DNA from 2 places in the Bradyrhizobium sp. AZCC 1719 genome. Region 1 is predicted to be linked to the other one. Evidence: riboswitches for the same ligand, from Rfam matches in the RefSeq annotation. Region 1 holds a riboswitch; the other holds the start of a gene.

Region 1 (3,409 bases):
GGACGACAATTGCGGCCGCAGCGTGCCGGAATTGAAAAGCGTCGGGGTCGAGGCCATGAAGTCGAACGACGATAACAGATCGTAGAACTCGATGGCGCGCGCCTCGCGGTCGATCTCGCGGACGGCCAGCCCCATCGCGACGCGCATGAAGAACGCCTGCGGCAGCTCGATCCGGTTGCCGTGCACATGCAGGAAATAGCGATCGTACAGCGTCTGCAGACCCAGGAATTGGAACGCCAGGTCGCGTTCCGGCTTCAACGCGGCAGCAAGGCTTTTCAGGTCGAAGCGTGCCAGATCGGGATCGAGCAGTTCGGCGTTGATGCCGGCCTTGATATAGGCCGGAAAGTACTCGCCGTAGCGCTCGGCCATCTCGGCCTGCGACGCGCTGGTCGGCGTATCATGCACGAAAGACAGCACCTCGGTGCGCAGCTTGTCGAGCAAGAGCCGCGCGCTGACATAGGCGTAGTTCGGCTCCTGCTCCACCAGCGTGCGCGCGGCCATCACCGACGCCAGCGCCAGTTCGTCCTCGCTGATGCCGTCATAGAGATTGCGCTGCGTCTCGGCGAGCACCGCCGTGGCGCCGACGCCCTCGAGACCAGTGCAGGCTTCTTCGATGATCAGCGTCAGCCGCGCGATATCGAGCGGGACCTGCGCGCCGCTGGCCAGCGTGACACGTAACGAGGGCTTCCCCGATGGAGGGGCGGCCTTGGCCACGTCCTGTCCGGCACGCTGGCGCGTGCGTTCCTCGCGATAGAGCACATAGGCGCGCGCGACCTTGTGATGCTCGCTGCGCATCAGGGCAAGTTCAACCTGGTCCTGCACGTCCTCGATATGAAAGGTGCGGCCCTCGCTCATCCGGCGCGACAGCGCACCGACGACTTCGGCGGTCAGTTGCTCGACGATTTCATGCACGCGGCGGGAGGCCGCCGCGCCATGTCCCTCGACCGCGAGAAACGCCTTGGTCATCGCCACCGAAATCTTGCTCGCGTCGAATTTCGAGACCGTTCCGTTGCGGCGAATCACCTGCATCGGCGGCTGCGCTTCCGAGGCGGCAAGCGATTCGGGACGCAGTCGGATGAATGGAGCGGCGTTGGCTTCGCGATCGAGAGAGAGTGACATCAAGAGACCCCGTGATGGTGTTGGGGCCGGATGTCTGAAGACGCTACAGCTTTAGCCCACGCGAAAACGCGGGCACGAATCTGCAAGCGCCGCCGGGACACCCCGCCCGTGGACGTTTTCTTCGGTGTCGCGGCAGGTCTCCTGGCTCGCAGGTCGCCGTTGTTCCCGTGTCTTCCCAATGCGATGCCGCATCAGTGACGTAAGATTCGGGAGCAACTCACTGCTTACAGTTGCGGGGGCAGCGCCGGATTTTCGCGCTTTCGCGCGATCACCGGCTTCCCTCTTAGCCACCATGTGTTGGGCCATGGCGGACCGTGACGGCTATATCTGGTGTTATTCGGATGCGGCTGTCAATGGGGCGAGCGGGCGATGTGCAAGAATTTCGGCGACGGAACCCTCTGGCTGTGAACAACGATCACAACGCACCGGTGAATGTCGTCGAGTTGACGCGCCTGCCGCGTTGCCGATAAGTGGACCCGTCGTGGTTCTTCGGGAGACGTTCTTCCGAAGCTAAGAGGGAAGCCGGTGCGGCCGAAAAGCCAAAGCCGGAGCTGCCCCCGCAACTGTAAGCGGCGAGCCGCTGTCCAACAAAGTCACTGAGACCTCGCAAGGTTTCGGGAAGGCCGGACAGCAGCATTGACCCGCGAGCCAGGAGACCTGCCTCGACAACATACACGTCCTCGGGCGGGGTGTCCCGGTGGTGCGGTTGCGATTTTCCGCGCGCGCTCTGCCGTCCGCGAAAAATCCAGACGTGTCACTTCGGCCTTTGCCCCCAACTTTTGGGGTTAAGCCAATGTCTACTTCCAATGCTACTTCTTCCAAAGCTACGTCTTCTTCCACCATCTCCACTGCTTCACTTTCCGTTGCCTCCCTCGGCACGCCGCGCATCGGTCCGCGCCGCGAGCTGAAATTCGCGCTGGAGTGTTTCTGGTCGGGCGCAACCGACGAGAAGGCGCTGATCGAAACCGGCGTCGGCCTTCGCGCCGCCAACTGGGCGCGCCAGAAAAAGCTCGGCGTCAGCGTGATCCCGTCGAACGATTTCTCGTTCTACGACCAGGTGCTCGACACATCAGTGATGGTCGGCGCAATCCCGGAGATCTATCGCTGGAACGGCGGGTCGGTCTCGCTTGCGACTTACTTCGCGATGGCCCGCGGCGCGCAAGGCAAGCCGCATGAGGCGAGCTGCGGCCATGCCCATCACGGACATGGCGCCGCGCACGGCGTGCCGGCGCTCGAGATGACAAAATGGTTCGACACCAACTACCACTACATGGTGCCCGAACTGGCGAAGGATCAGCAGTTCACTCTCGCCTCGCGCAAGCCGATCGAGGAATACGAGGAAGCCAAGGCGCTGGGCTATCAAACCCGCCCCGTGCTGGTCGGCCCCGTCACGTTTCTCAAACTCGCCAAGAGCAAGGATGCCGGTTTCAATCCGCTGTCCCTGCTTGATCGCTTGATGCCGGTTTACGTCGAGGTGCTCCGCGAACTTGCCTACCGGGGCGCGGAATGGGTGCAGATCGACGAGCCGTGTCTGGTGCTCGACCTCGACATCGTCGCCCAGCAGGCGTTGCATTATGCCTATGCGGAGATCGCGAGCGCCGTACCGCAGCTCAAGATCATGCTGACGACCTATTTTGGCGGGCTCGGCGCCAACCGCGACACCGCGCTATCCCTGCCCGTCGCCGGCCTGCATCTCGACCTCGTGCGCGCGCCGGAGCAGATCGACGAGCTTGCCGGCTTCCCTGATGACCGCGTGCTGTCGCTCGGAATCATCGATGGCCGTAACATCTGGCGCGCGGATTTGAGCCGGCTTCTCGATCGGCTCGAGCCCGTGATCGCCAAACTTGGCAAGCATCGCGTGCAGATCGCTCCCTCCTGTTCGCTGCTGCATGTCCCTATCGATCTGGCACTGGAGACCGGGCTCGATCCCGAAATCAAGAGCTGGCTGGCGTTTTCGATACAAAAGCTCGAGGAACTGGCCACGCTCGGAACGGCACTCGCCGATGACCGCAGAGCAGTCGAAGCCAGCCTGAAGGCATCGGATCAGGCGGCGACCTCCCGCAAGGCGTCGCCGCGCATTCACGATGCGAAGGTAGCGGCACGCGTTGCCAGCATCGATGAACCGATGCGCTTCCGCGCCAGCATCTTCGCTGAACGCGCTACCGTCCAGCGCGAGCGCTTCAACCTGCCGGCGTTCCCGACCACGACCATCGGCTCGTTCCCGCAAACCGCCGACGTCAGGAACGCCCGCTCCGCGCACGCCAGGGGCGCCCTGACGGACGAAGCCTAC
Region 2 (3,409 bases), 460 kb from region 1:
CGGTCGCGCGCGGTCAAGTCGGTGTTTTGGACTCGAACGCCATAGGAGAAGTCGGTCGTCGGCAACAGGCCGATTGATTGCTGCCAGTAGCCGGCCAGCGTCTGCTGCGCCAGATCGTACCTGTGAAACGGCGTGAGGCCTTTGAATGCGCCGCGATCTTGGTGGAAGGTGGCATCGTAATAATCGATTCCGGTCAGAATCGACGACGGAATTCCGAATATCGTATTCTTGACGCTCAGCCGCGGCGTTATCGACCAGGTCAGCAAATTCGCATCGACGTAAGTGGATGCGAAACTGGAGCCCGGGTTCGTGCCAAAGAATCCTAATTGCTGCTTTTTTTCCCGCACGCCGCCGTCGACGATGAGTTCCGCGCCGTTCCAAAGCGATTTGGTGAAGCCGGCCGTGGCGCTGGCGCCCTGCTTGTTGGCATAATCGAAGGGCGTGCCGGTGCCTCTGCGGTCAGTGGCCAGTTCGTCGAGTCCGATGGAAGGCTGAACGAAGCGGCCGCCGGGGAGGCCCAGCTTTTGATCGTCGCCCGATAAGGTCAGGAATGCGGTGAGGCCAGGGGTGGTGTAGTTGATGTTGCCGATGCCGTTGCGCTGATCGAGCGCGTTGTTCACCCGGTATCCATCGGACTTGACGCCGTTGCCATAGAACGAGGCTGACCATGGGCCCGAGTTCAACGCAGTCGAAACAGAGGCCATACGCTGGTTGAAGGACCCAACTCCGGCTTCGCCGCGGATCGAGACCGGCGGACCGCCGACGCCGGTCTTGGTGACGATATTGACGACGCCGCCGATTGCGTTGTCGCCGTAAAGCACTGCGCCGCTGTTGCCCCTGGTGATCTCGATGCGTTCAATTGACTGAAGCGGGATAGTTGAAAGATCGACGCCGGCCTTGTCGATGTCGTTGAGCCGGCGGCCGTTGATGAGAACAAGCGTGTTGTTGGTGGCGAACGCGCCGAACCCGCGGACGTCGACCGTGGTCCCGGCGCCGTTCACGCCGCCGTACAGGTTGGTCAGTTGCACGCCCGGGGTTTGCGCGATGATCTCCTGCACGGTTTGCGCCGGCGAGTGCGCGATGTCCTCAGCCGTGATCACGGTCGAAGATGTTCCGACGATGCCGGAGAATTGCCGGCCGCCAGCTCCGCCCACACCTTGCGAAACGCTTTGCGATGGGACGTTCGAGCCGGTCCCCGCTGCGGGTCTCGTGCCGCTCGATGGCGCAGCCGCCGGCACGACGCGGCGCGAGGTCGATGGTTCATCGTAGGTCGGTTTGGCGCGCGTCCTGTTCTGGTCTCCGGGCGAGGTGACCTCGATCGGCGGCAATTGTTCGGACGCCGGCGTCTGCGCCTCTGCGCCGGAAATGCCGAGCGATACGATCGGTATGAGAAAGCTGGAAGCAAGCCAGACGCGCCGCCGCGTGGCTGTGTTGGTGAAAGACATGACTTGGACCTCGGTATGACGTCAGTGGCACGTCACAGCGAACCAAGTCTCACCATGTGCTTTGAGCAGCTCAGGTGAAGCTAATGTCTGTACTCCCCGACCGACATCTTCGCGTGTGACCACGGCTGACGGCAGGTCTCCTGGCTCGCGGGTCGTTACCCATCGTCGCCTTCCCAGGACCGAGATGCCCAGTGGCTCATGACGAAGGATTCGCCGCTTACAGTTGCGGGGGCAGCCGCGGAATTGGGGGATTTCCCCGCACCGCATTCCCTTTTGATCCCCAAACGGGAACCGTCGGGAACTATGGTAGAAGTTTGTCAAAGTCCGAGTCAATGCGCCCCGGGGCGTCCGGCGATCCTCACTGGACGAGTGCGCTATTTTTGCCGCATGAGCACGTCTGCCCGCCACCTGTACCGGGGCGGGTAAACCTGCTTTAGGACGATCGATGAGTGTTGAGGCCGTAACCCTGACCAATGAGGAAGCCGCGCGCCGGCGGATCGGCGCGACGGCAGCCCTTGCTGCCCTCGTGGTGCTCTTGACGCTGATCTCGCTCGGCATCGGTCCGGTGCGGCTGTCGCCGCTTGCGGTGGCGGAAGCGCTGTTCGGCGGCGGCAGCGAGGTGGCGCAGGTGATCGTGCGGGAGATCCGCCTGCCGCGCATGCTGCTGGCGCTGGCGATCGGTGCCATTCTCGGGCTGTCAGGCGCATCGCTGCAAGGTTTGCTCCGCAATCCGCTGGCCTCGCCCTCGCTGTTCGGCGCGCCGCAATCGGCCGCGTTCGGCGCAGTGCTGGTGATCGCGCTCGGGCTGGCCGACGTCCGCTCCTATGCGCTCCCGGTCGCCGCGATCGTCGCGGCGTTTGCTTCGGTGTTCGTGCTGCTTTCGATCGCCGGCCGCAACGCGGGTTTGCTGATCCTGATTCTGTCGGGGCTGGCGATTTCGAGCTTTGCGGGGGCCGCCACCGCCCTGGTGATGAACCTCTCCAGCAATCCGTTCGTGGTGCTGGAGATCGCATTCTGGCTGCTCGGCTCGCTGGAGGACCGCAGCTTTCAGCATGTGATGCTGGCGTTTCCCTTCATCATTGCCGGCGCGCTGATGCTGTTCAGCCAGCGCCATGCTTTTCGGGCGCTGGGCCTGGGCGAGGAAACCGCGCAGAGCCTTGGCGTCGATGTCGGGCGTCTACGGCTGTTCGTGATTTCGGGCGTCGCGCTCGGTGTGGGCGGCGCGGTCGCCGTCACCGGCACCATCGGTTTCATCGGCCTGGTCGCGCCGCATCTGATGCGGCCGTTGATCGGCCACGATCCCGGGCGGCTGTTGGTGCCGAGCGCACTCGCAGGCTCGGCGCTATTGCTAGCTGCCGATATTGCGGTGCGCATCATTCCCTCGACGTCGGACATCAAGGTCGGCGTGCTGACCTCGATCATCGGCGTGCCGTTCTTCCTCTATCTGATCATGCGCGAACGCCGCGCGCTCGGCGGAGGCGTCGCATGAGCGAGGCCGCGCTGCTGATCGCAAGGAGACTCGGCGTGCGGCTCGCCGGCCGCGTCGTGCTGAAGGACGTTTCGCTGGCGCTATCGGCGGGACACCTGGTGGCGCTGGTCGGCCCGAACGGCGCCGGCAAGACGACGTTGTTGCGGGCGCTGGCCGGGCTAATCCCCTCCGAGGGCGAGATCGCGGTCGGCGGCGATGCGCTGGCCTCGCTGCCGCTGCGCGAGCGCGCCAAACGTTTCGGTTATCTGCCGCAGGGGCATCTCGTGCATTGGCCGCTGCCGGCGCGCGATATCGTGGCGCTCGGCCGCTACCCGCATGGCGCAACCGATCCGGCGCGGCTGTCGCCGAAAGACGCCGAGGCCGTGCTGCGCGCGATGCAGGCGGTCGACGTGATGGAGTTCAGCGATCGCCGCGTCACCGAGTTGTCCGGCGGCGAGCGCAGCCGCGTGGCGCTGGCGCGTGCGCTCGCGGTGGA

Evidence for each region. A riboswitch is a leader RNA that binds a small molecule or an ion and turns the genes downstream of it on or off. The one in region 1 is predicted to bind cobalamin.
Region 2: it holds a riboswitch for cobalamin, as region 1 does, so the genes downstream of both, V1292_RS10160 (TonB-dependent receptor) here and metE (5-methyltetrahydropteroyltriglutamate--homocysteine S-methyltransferase) in region 1, are expected to answer to the same signal.

What each region holds. Positions count from the first base shown of each region.
Region 1 is NZ_JAZHRU010000001.1:2,609,125-2,612,533, reverse strand. It holds gene V1292_RS12350 (ribonucleoside-diphosphate reductase subunit alpha) at 1-1,119, opposite strand, end outside; cobalamin riboswitch at 1,234-1,451, opposite strand; cobalamin riboswitch at 1,585-1,798, shown strand; gene metE (5-methyltetrahydropteroyltriglutamate--homocysteine S-methyltransferase) at 1,913-3,409, shown strand, end outside.
Region 2 is NZ_JAZHRU010000001.1:2,147,743-2,151,151, forward strand. It holds gene V1292_RS10160 (TonB-dependent receptor) at 1-1,445, opposite strand, end outside; cobalamin riboswitch at 1,559-1,756, opposite strand; gene V1292_RS10165 (FecCD family ABC transporter permease) at 1,891-2,934, shown strand; gene V1292_RS10170 (ABC transporter ATP-binding protein) at 2,931-3,409, shown strand, end outside.